Regions from separate parts of the Bradyrhizobium sp. Crot121 genome, predicted to be linked through region 3. Evidence: predicted binding sites of a transcription regulator. Region 3 holds the regulator's gene; each other region holds the start of a gene.
The links. Region 3 encodes LexA, which represses DNA repair genes until DNA is damaged. Its sites were predicted from a motif close to TGTTCNNNNTGTGTTCNG; they were not measured.
Positions count from the first base shown of each region.

Region 1: a site for LexA is predicted at 1,753-1,770, ahead of AC5ZGW_RS14640 (PA0069 family radical SAM protein). Genes of this name have one in related genera too.
Region 2: a site for LexA is predicted at 1,672-1,689, ahead of AC5ZGW_RS10515 (ImuA family protein). Genes of this name have one in related genera too.

Region 1 covers NZ_JCAMOR010000013.1:81,913-85,185, reverse strand. The annotation lists gene AC5ZGW_RS14650 (bifunctional helix-turn-helix transcriptional regulator/GNAT family N-acetyltransferase) at 1-844, opposite strand, end outside; gene AC5ZGW_RS14645 (glycosyltransferase) at 1,048-1,629, opposite strand; gene AC5ZGW_RS14640 (PA0069 family radical SAM protein) at 1,792-2,955, shown strand; gene rnhB (ribonuclease HII) at 3,160-3,273, shown strand, end outside.
Region 2 covers NZ_JCAMOR010000008.1:91,512-94,784, reverse strand. The annotation lists gene AC5ZGW_RS10520 (Y-family DNA polymerase) at 1-570, opposite strand, end outside; gene AC5ZGW_RS10515 (ImuA family protein) at 812-1,603, opposite strand; gene AC5ZGW_RS10510 (UdgX family uracil-DNA binding protein) at 1,889-3,244, shown strand.
Region 3 covers NZ_JCAMOR010000111.1:12,880-16,152, reverse strand. The annotation lists gene AC5ZGW_RS42055 (molybdopterin molybdotransferase MoeA) at 1-669, shown strand, start outside; gene lexA (transcriptional repressor LexA) at 871-1,572, shown strand; gene AC5ZGW_RS42045 (hypothetical protein) at 1,865-2,290, shown strand; gene AC5ZGW_RS42040 (hypothetical protein) at 2,428-2,649, shown strand; gene AC5ZGW_RS42035 (ComEC/Rec2 family competence protein) at 2,659-3,273, opposite strand, start outside.

The DNA of each region.
Region 1 (3,273 bases), on a different contig from region 3:
CCGCGTCCTGATAGATTTTTCGCGCGGCGATCAGGATGCTCTGGGTCCAGAGCGTGATCTTGCGGTAGCCGCAGGCCCTGGCGAAGCTGATGCATTCGCCAACCAGCCGCTTGCCGAGCCCCTGGCCGCGCCCGGCCGGGTCGATCAAGAGCAGCCTGAGCTTGGCGACGTCGTCGGAATGCCTGACCAGGAACACCGAGCCGACCGGCGCACCTTCGAGATCGGCGATCCAGCAGCGTTCGCGCGAGGCGTCGAACGAGGTCAGGAATTTTGCGACGATCTCGGCGACCAGCGCCTCGAAGGATGAATCGAAGCCGTATTCGCTGGCGTAGAGCGCGCCATGGCTCTGCGCCACCCAGCCCATATCGCCCGGCCGCGGATCGCGCAGCACCGCGCGCGACGGCTGGGTCTCGCCAAGCAGCCGCTCGATCGTGCCCATTGCTCCGGTCAGGCGGACGCGATCGTCCGGCTGAAGCCGTGTCAGCATCGCCGCCACCTCGTCATGCGAGGTGCGGTTGATCCTGGTAAAGGTCTGCCGCCCCTTTGCGGTGAGGCCGAGCTGGTATTGCCGGCGGTCGGAAGCGAGCGGGCGTCGGGTCAAAAGCCCGTCCTCGTCGAATTTCTGCAGGATGCGGCTGAGATAGCCGGGATCGAGCCCGAGCTCGGTCCCGATCTCCTTTGCCGATGTCTCCTCGCGATGGGCCAGCTCATAAAGCACCCGCGCCTCGCTGAGCGAGAACGGGCTTTTCAATAAATGCTGGTCGAGGACGCCGAGCTTGCGGGTGTAGAAGCGATTGAACGCCCGCACCGCGGCGATTTGGGTTTCGGAATCCGGCTCTGACATAGGGGCACCTCAATAGTTGCCATTGTCAAATAATTATTTGACTTTGGCAAGTATCAGGCGCTGTCATTCCGGGGCGCGCGAAGCGCGAGCTATGATGTGCAATTGCACATCAGAGATTCCATTTACCCACTTGGCTTGCGGCCCGATGGATTCCGGGCCTGCGCCTTTGGCGCATCCCGGAATGACGAGGGAAGCGTAAGGAACTACGCCACGATGATCCGGCTGCGCAGCATGGTGCGGGAGGAGCGGCCGAGCTGCCGCAATAGTCGCGCCTCGGAGCGGGGGGCATCCGGGCGGTAGCCGCCGAGCTGCTCATAGTGATCGCGCGCGATCAGGAGGCCCTGTTCGGCAGTCGGGCCGGTCAGCATGCGGGCGACGAACTTGAAGCTGTCGCGCAGGCGTGCGTCGGCGTAGGGCGAGCGGGCGTAGCGGAAGATGCCGGCGCGCGGCCGGCCGCTCATCGCGACGCCCTGGATGAACTGGGCGGTCTCCTCGATCCAGCCGCTGTCGAGTACGGCGCCGGCATGCAGGAACATCAGCCAGGGCGAGCGCGCCTGACGGGCGCCGGCCGCCAGCGCTGCGGCGCGACTGCCGTCGAAGGCCATGAAGCGGCAGCCGGCGACATCGGCGACGCGCTCGATCACGTCGGTCTTGGCGCCGTCCTTGGCGCGATCGACCAGCAGTACCTCTTTCACGACCCCGGCCGCGGCGCCCGGAACCAGCGCCGCAAGAGTCGCGACCGCGGTCCGCTCGTCGCCTTCAGTCGGAATAATCACGCTCAGCATCAACAGCGGCTTCGTTGGCTCAAAACAGGTGGAAAGCTCAAAATTGTTATCACCTTGTCACAATCAAAACAGCCGTAAGGGTGCAGTTTTTTGCGGCAGCGCCTCTGTGGAATTTCGCGAATGTGTTCTTGATTTGTTCTTACGACGTGCTAGCTTCAGAGCATGAGCCGAGCATCCTCTCATGCCCTCAAGCACCCGCCGGTGACGGCGCCCTCCACACCGGCGGGTGCGCCCTCCGCGTTTCCCGAACTCGCGGTCGCGATCGAGCGCGAACGGCGGCGCGGCCGCGGCGCGCAATCCAATGCCAGCGGCCGTTACGAGGCCGAGGCGCGCGTTACGTTCGACGACGGCTGGCAGAGCCTGGAAGACCTGCCGCCGTTCAAGACCACTGTCTCGCTCGACACCTCGCGCAAGGTGATCGCGCGCAACGACTCGCCCGATATCGGCTTCGACCGCTCGATCAATCCGTACCGCGGTTGCGAGCATGGCTGCGTCTACTGCTTCGCGCGGCCAACCCATGCCTATCTCGGCCTGTCGCCAGGACTGGATTTCGAATCGAAGCTTTTGGCAAAACCTGATGCGCCGGCGCTGCTCGAGAAGGAGCTCGCCGCGCCGGGCTATGAGCCGCGCATGATCGCGATCGGTACCAACACCGATCCGTACCAGCCGATCGAGCGCGAACACAAGATCATGCGCGGCATCCTCGAAACCCTGGAGCGCGCCGGCCATCCGGTCGGCATCGTCACCAAATCGGCGCTGGTCGTGCGCGACATCGACATCCTGCAGCGGATGGCGAAGCGCAACCTGGTCAAGGTCGCGCTGTCGGTGACGACGCTCGATGCCAAATTGGCGCGCACCATGGAGCCGCGCGCCTCGACGCCGCCGAAGCGGCTAGAGGCGATCAAGCGACTTTCGGATGCCGGCATCCCCACCACCGTAATGGTGGCGCCCGTGATCCCCGCGCTGAACGATTCGGAGATCGAGCGCATCCTCGATGCGGCGGCGCATGCCGGCGCCAAGGAAGCAAGTTACGTGCTGCTGCGGCTGCCGCTGGAAGTGCGCGACCTGTTCCGGGAATGGCTGCTCGCGAACTACCCGGATCGCTACCGTCACGTCTTCACCCTGATCCGCGATATGCGCGGCGGGCGCGACTACGACTCGCAGTGGGGGACGCGGATGAAGGGCACCGGGCCGATGGCCTGGATGATCGGCCGCAGGTTCGAGATCGCCTGCGAGAAGCTCGGCCTGAACAAGCGCCGCTCGAAGCTGACGACCGACCATTTCGTCAAGCCGAAGCAGAGCGGCGAGCAGTTGAGCTTGTTTTAGGACCGTCATTGCGTCCCTCTCCGTCATTGCGAGGAGCGTAGCGACGAAGCAATCCATATCTCCGCAAGCGGAGAGGTGGATTGCTTCGCTGCGCTCGCAATGACGGAGGAAAGATCGGAATGTCTGCCTCAAAAAGCTGAATAATGGGGACGAGCGCCGGGTTCCCGGTTGCGCGGCGGCGGCTGCTTCAGCACAGTCGCGCCCATGAGTCGGGACAAGTCTGAGAAGAAAAAGCCGGTCAAACCGGCAAAAGGCGTGATCGCGGTGACGCCACCGAGCTTTCGGCGCGAGCGCGCGCTGATCAAGCGCGGGGTGTGG
Region 2 (3,273 bases), on a different contig from region 3:
ACGCGCCGCAATCTCATGGCGCGCGCGGGCAGCAACATCGCCGATGGTCTTCAAGCCGGCGCGGCGCAGGCCTTTGGTGATCGTCTCATCGGCGCCCAATGCCGAGATCGGCAGAGGGCTGACAGCTTCGACCTCCGCACCATCCTCGATGATCCTGCCTGACGAATGCCGCGTCAGCGTACGCGCGCAAACCGAGGTGGCGGCGATCGCGCCGCTGACGGCAAAGCCGCGCCGACTGAGAGCGCCGCAGATGATCTGCAGCATCGCGTGTTCGCCGCCGAACAGATGGGCGCAGCCGGTGATATCGAGGAAGAGACCGTAGGGCGGATCGAGCGCCACCAGAGGTGTGAAGCGGTCGCACCAGTCGGCGATGTCATTGAGCGTTTTGGCATCCGCGACCTCGTCGGCATCATAGACCGTCAGTTCCGGGCAGATCGCGCGAGCATTGGCGAGTGGCAGGCCAGTCGACAGCCCGCTTCGCGCGGCGATGTCGTCGAGAGAGTGGATGACGAGCGCGTTGTGCTCCTTGATGACCACGACACTGGGGATCTCTTTCTTCACCTCTCCCATAGGGAGAGGTCGGATCGCATCGTTAGATGCGATCCGGGTGAGGGGTGCGGTCTCTCGCGGGACCTGAGCCCCCTCACCCGACTTGCACATGGCCATGTGCAAGTCGACCTCTCCCCGTTGGGGAGAGGTGGGAACTCGCGGCGATGCCGGTTCGATCAAGGAGACTGCGTGACTCGCGGAGGCACCCCCACCCCAGCCCTCCCCCGCTTGCGGGAGAGGAGGTGCGGCGTCCGTGTGGCGATCAACTGGCGAGGCGGTGCGCGCCAGTTGCCGCTTGATCCGATCGATGGGCAGGCGCGGCAGCCACAGGCTGAGGATACGCCGACGGTTCACTGAAAAGGCACTCATCACATTTCCATTCCATGATCCATCGCCCGACCGGGCCATGACGGTTGCGAACGAGCTGCGCATCGAACAGAGGCGCGCCCCACGCGCTCCAACTGGCGCCCGGCGGCGAATGCGCCGCGCGCACGATCCATCTGGTTTCCGCGGTGGACGGAAGCGGCGTTGCGGCGAGGCGCAGCAGCAGCGCGGGGACGCCTGATGATTGCGCTGATAGCGTCAGCTTGCGGCTCGCGACCAGATCGAGCTGCTTGGACTCGCCCCAGACTTCCATGATGACGGCGCCTAACGCGTCGCAGGCGAGCGCATCGGCCGTGGTGCGCAAGGCATTGTCGATGTCGGCGGCGCGCACGGTGACGAGGAGGCGCGGATCGAGGCCGAGTTCGGACAGACCGTTCATCGACAGCGCGCCGGATTCGGTTTCGGAAAAATCCTGCCGCACCCAGACCAGCGGCTTTCGCGCGGCAAGACGGCCGGCGAGACCTGCGATGAAACCGGTGGCGGAAGCGCCCTGGTGCCCCTCGGCAAACACCTCGTGCACCGCGGCTTTCGCGAGGCCGCCCTTGAGCATCGCATCAGCGCCGGCATGACCGAGCGCGATCCGCGGCAGCGGATGCGCTTCATTGGATGTCTCAATGCGCTCGATGCGCCCACGTAGGGACGCAAGCGTGCTCAGGCGTGCGCTCGTCATGCGCCGCTCCTTAAGGAAGATATCGGGGCCGCTGCTGGCTTCCGGGAGAAACTAGAAGCTGGCCCAATTGTTCATGGTATGTTCTAATATAAAGCCAACTGCGCGGGAGGAGTCAATCAGATTGGTAACGGGATAAATTCATGAATGAAATCAACTGGATTCATGAGAGCCGTCATGGCCGGGCTTGTCCCGGCCATCCACGTTCTTTCCTTGGTGAGGAAGGCGTGGATGCCCGGGTCAAGCCCGGGCATGACGAGAGGAGAGACAGGAGGGAGAGTAAGTGCCATGCACCACATCATCCTGGGCAGCGAGACTGATTTCGACGGCTGGCGAAAGGCAGCACGGACGCTGGTGCTGAACGAGGTGCCGCCTGACGATGTGACGTGGACGGTGCGCAACAACGAAGTCGAACCGTTCGATGCGCCGGACCGCGAAGCGCCGCTCGAGCCGCCGCACGGCACGTTCAGCGTGCCGGCCAAATTCGTCGAGCTGGCGAAAACCGCGATCCTGCATCGCGATGCCGAGCGCTTTGCCCTGCTCTATCGCCTGTTGTGGCGCCTGCGCCGCGACCATGACCTGCTCGACGTCGCCGACGACCCTGATGTCGCGCGCATCCATGCGATGGCGAAGGCCGTGCATCACGAGGCACAGCGGATGCGGACGTCGATCCGCTTCCGCGAGATCGGGCGCGAGCACAAATCGCATTTCGTCGCCTGGTTCGAGCCGCAGCATCATGTCGTGGAACTGGCGGCGCCATTCTTCGCGAGCCGCTTCGCCGACATGCCCTGGTCGATCCTCACACCTGATGTCTGCGCACATTGGGATGGACATGCGGTGTCGATCACCCCTGGTATCGGCGAGGCCGGGATGCCTGCAGGCAATCGGCTGGAGGAAATCTGGCAGCGTCATTACGCTACGATCTTCAACCCGGCCCGGCTGGCAGCGAAGCAATCGAGGAACCTGCGGGAGGCTTCGACGATTAAGCCCACAAGCGAAATCGCCACGCCACCGGAACCCGCCATGATCCGCCACGCCGACCGACTGAGTGCGCTGCGGAAGGAAGCCGCCGATTGCCGCGCCTGCCATCTCTATGAGCATGCGACCCAGACCGTGTTCGGCGAAGGCCCGCAAAGCGCGCAGGTGATGCTGGTCGGCGAGCAGCCGGGCGACAAGGAAGATCTCGCCGGAAAACCGTTCGTCGGTCCCGCCGGCCTGATGCTCGACCGCGCGCTCGACGAAGCCGGTATCGACCGCAAAAAGGTCTACGTCACCAATGCGGTGAAACATTTCAAATTTGTGCCGCGCGGCAAGATCCGCCTGCACCAGAAGCCGAATACGCCGGAGATCAAGGCCTGCCGCCAATGGTATGAGCGGGAACTCGCATCGATCAAACCGGACCTGGTAGTGGCGATGGGCGCGACCGCTGCGCAATGCGTGTTCAACAAGCTCACGCCGATCAACAAGAACCGCGGCCGCCTGATCGATCTTGACAACGACGTCAAGGCGCTGGTGACGGTGCATCCCTCCTATCTGCTGCGGCTCCCCGATGAGGATGCGAAAGCGCGGGAATATCAACGCTTTGTCGAGGATCTGAAGATCGCCGCGGAACTGTTGAGGAAACGCGCGCGGGCTGCGGCATAAGCATGGCCCCATGCATAGCACTGCAAATA
Region 3 (3,273 bases):
GGCGACGAACTCGTGATGCCGGGCACCTCTCCGGGTCCAGGCCAGATCGTCTATTCCAACGGCTATGCGCTGCGGGCGATGGCGCGTGCAGAAGGCGCTGAAGCGATCGATCTGGGGGTCGCCGCCGACACGGTTGCCGCCACCACCCACGGCATACGCCGCGCGCATGCCGCGGGCGCCGACATCCTCATCACCACCGGCGGCGCCTCGGTCGGCGACCATGACCTCGTGAAGCCGTCGCTTGAGGCCGAGGGCGTGACCATGGCGTTCTGGAAGATCGCGATGCGGCCGGGCAAGCCGATGATGCATGGCCGGCTCGGCGCGATGCGAGTGATCGGCCTGCCCGGCAATCCGGTGTCGTCCTATGTCTGCGCCTATCTGTTCCTGGTGCCGTTGATTCGGGCCCTGCTCGGCCGCTCGGCGATTCATCACGTGACGGAAAGCGCCCTGCTCGGCCGCGATCTCGCCGCCAACGATCAGCGCGAAGATTATCTTCGTGCGCTACTCGAAGAGCGCGACGACGGCACGCTGATCGCAACGCCGGTCACCAAGCAGGACAGTTCGCTGCTTGGGAATCTCACTGCGGCGCAGGCACTTGTGATCCGTCCGCCATTCGCGCCGGCCGCAGCAAAAGGCGCGCCTTGCGACATCCTCCGATTGCCTGAATGACGCTGCGACCAACACCTGCCGGAGCATCTCTGGTCGCGTTCACCAGAAATTAAGTGGTTGCGGAACACATATCGAACATATAGTGTCCGTTCATGATTTGTTTCGAAACTCGCTGTCTACGAATGGGAGTGCGTGACTCCCGAGATCAGCTCTTCTCAAGTCTCGGATCGAACGACGCTACCAACCGGGGGAATGCTCGCGATGCTTACGCGCAAACAGTATGAACTTCTGCGTTTCATCAACGAACGGCTGAAAGAGGCCGGCGTGCCTCCTTCCTTCGACGAGATGAAGGACGCGCTCGACCTGCGCTCGAAGTCCGGCATCCACCGCCTGATCACGGCGCTGGAGGAACGGGGCTTCATCCGCCGCCTGCCGAACCGCGCCCGCGCGATCGAGGTGATCAAACTGCCTGAGCTCTCCGCCGCCGGCAACGGCCGCCGCGGCTTCACGCCGAGCGTCATCGAGGGCACGCTCGGCAAGCGCACGACCAGCGCGGCCGTGGCCGAAGACGATGGCAACCGTCCCGTCGCCGTTCCCGTGATGGGCCGGATCGCGGCGGGTACGCCGATCGAGGCGCTGCAGACCCGCAGCCACACCATCAGCGTGCCGCCCGACATGCTCGGCTCCGGCGAGCATTATGCGCTCGAGGTGCGCGGCGATTCCATGGTCGAGGCCGGCATCCTCGACGGCGACATGGCGCTGATCCAGCGTAACGACACCGCCAACACCGGCGACATCGTGGTGGCGCTGATCGATGAGGAGGAAGCGACGCTGAAGCGCTTCCGGCGCCGCGGCGCGTCAATCGCGCTTGAGCCTGCCAATGCGGCCTACGAAGTCCGCATCCTGCCGCCGAACCGGGTGCGGATCCAGGGCAAGCTGATCGGGCTTTATCGCAAGTACTGAGCCGACGAGGACGCAGCAGCTCGTCTGGTACTTTGGTGGGTGATCTGCCCTCAAGGACACTGACAAGAACGATTTAGAGTGATTAGAATAAGAGCCCCGGTAAGTTCGCCGGGGCACTCTCGGTGCAAGGAGATGTGCGGCAGCGCCTCCTATCGTGTTTGTGAACGGCTAGAGGGCGCGGGCCGTACAAATGCCAAGAACGGAGCAGAGGCTTATAAGTTATCGTCCACTCTGATAGAGGCCTGCGCCTCTTCCCAGGCCGGGTCGGCTATCTCGAATGAGGAGCAATCCGATGTGTGACTATAGCCTGCATGCCGTGGCGACGCGTCCCGCCCAGGTTGGAGAGACGCTTATCACCACCACCTTCCGCGGTACCTCGACCCGCGGCTTCGCTTCGGAAAGCGATCCGACGGTCGCAGTCTGCATGCTTCCCGGGACCGAACTCGCGTTCGCCGATAACGTCCGCTACGACAATCGCTGGATCTGGACCAAGACGACCGGCTTCCGTGTCGGCAAGTTCAACCAGATCGATGCGCATATTCGGGATCGTCATCACGACGCGATCGACTTCCCCGATGGCAGCCATGTGCTGGTGACCCAGCTCTGCGAAGGGCAGCGGGCGACCGTGCTGCAATTGCCCGTGACGCATCATGTTGCAGAGCCGGCACCGAAGGCGGTCGACCAGCGCCCCGCGCCGAACCCGCTGTTCATCGGCTGAGAGCTTCGGGCAGCGTGCGCCGCCGGTCTCGGCCGGCGGGACGTTGCCGCGGGTGAAAAGCAAAGTATTCGAGCGGCCCCGGAGGCCATCCCGGGGCAGATGTGGTTTTGTTGAACTATTCGCAAGGGGCATGATCGGTGGTCACCAAGATCACATGGCAAAAAGCCGGACGGGTGGCCCAGCCCGGCCGATACATGTTCAGGTTCGGCTGGCTCACCGTCGCAGCGGAAGATCTCGCGATCTGGGAGCGATTTCCGGATGCGAGCTTCACGCTCGTGCAAGTGCCGTCGCATTCGGGCGGTCCCGACGAATTTCGGCTCGGCGCCTTCGAGCTGCCGGCCAACGCCGGTGGAGATTGACGGGAGCGCTCAGTCTTCCGGCTGCAGGTCGGACTCGGACGGGGTCGCATCGATGGCGCGCAGCGCGGGTGCCCCTTGGATCCGGATCGTGGTCTCGGGTTCGCCTTCGCCTGACACCGCAGGCGACCACGGCCGGTCGAGGCCGGCGGGCTTGACCGCATCGATGACGAAGCCGTTCCGGTTCCGCCGCAGCGCCAGCCCGCCCTGCCGCCGCAGGCGCTCGGCATCGATGACCGCCGCCGCACAGCCTTGTGGCACCGGCCGTGCGGTCACGATCAGCACCGCCCGTTCGCAATCGTCCGCGAGCGCCTCGGATCGCTGCGTGAGCGCGATGAACGCGCCACCGGCCACAGAGGTCACGCAGCCGCTCTCATCGCAGGACACGCCCTCCGTGAGCGAAGGATCGCTCGCGCTGCGGGCATCGGCATCCGCGGCAAGCCACTCCTTGGCGAGAAACGCGTCCTTCGCGGTCCGCATCAGGTGCAACCGCCCGTCACCGCCGCGAACGGCGACATTGCGGCCGTCGCCGGAAATCAGGATGTCGGGTTGCGGCGCCCTCACCGCCCAGACCACCGCAATGAGAAGCACCGCCGCGCCGGCGAAGCGCAGCGGCGTGCGCAACAG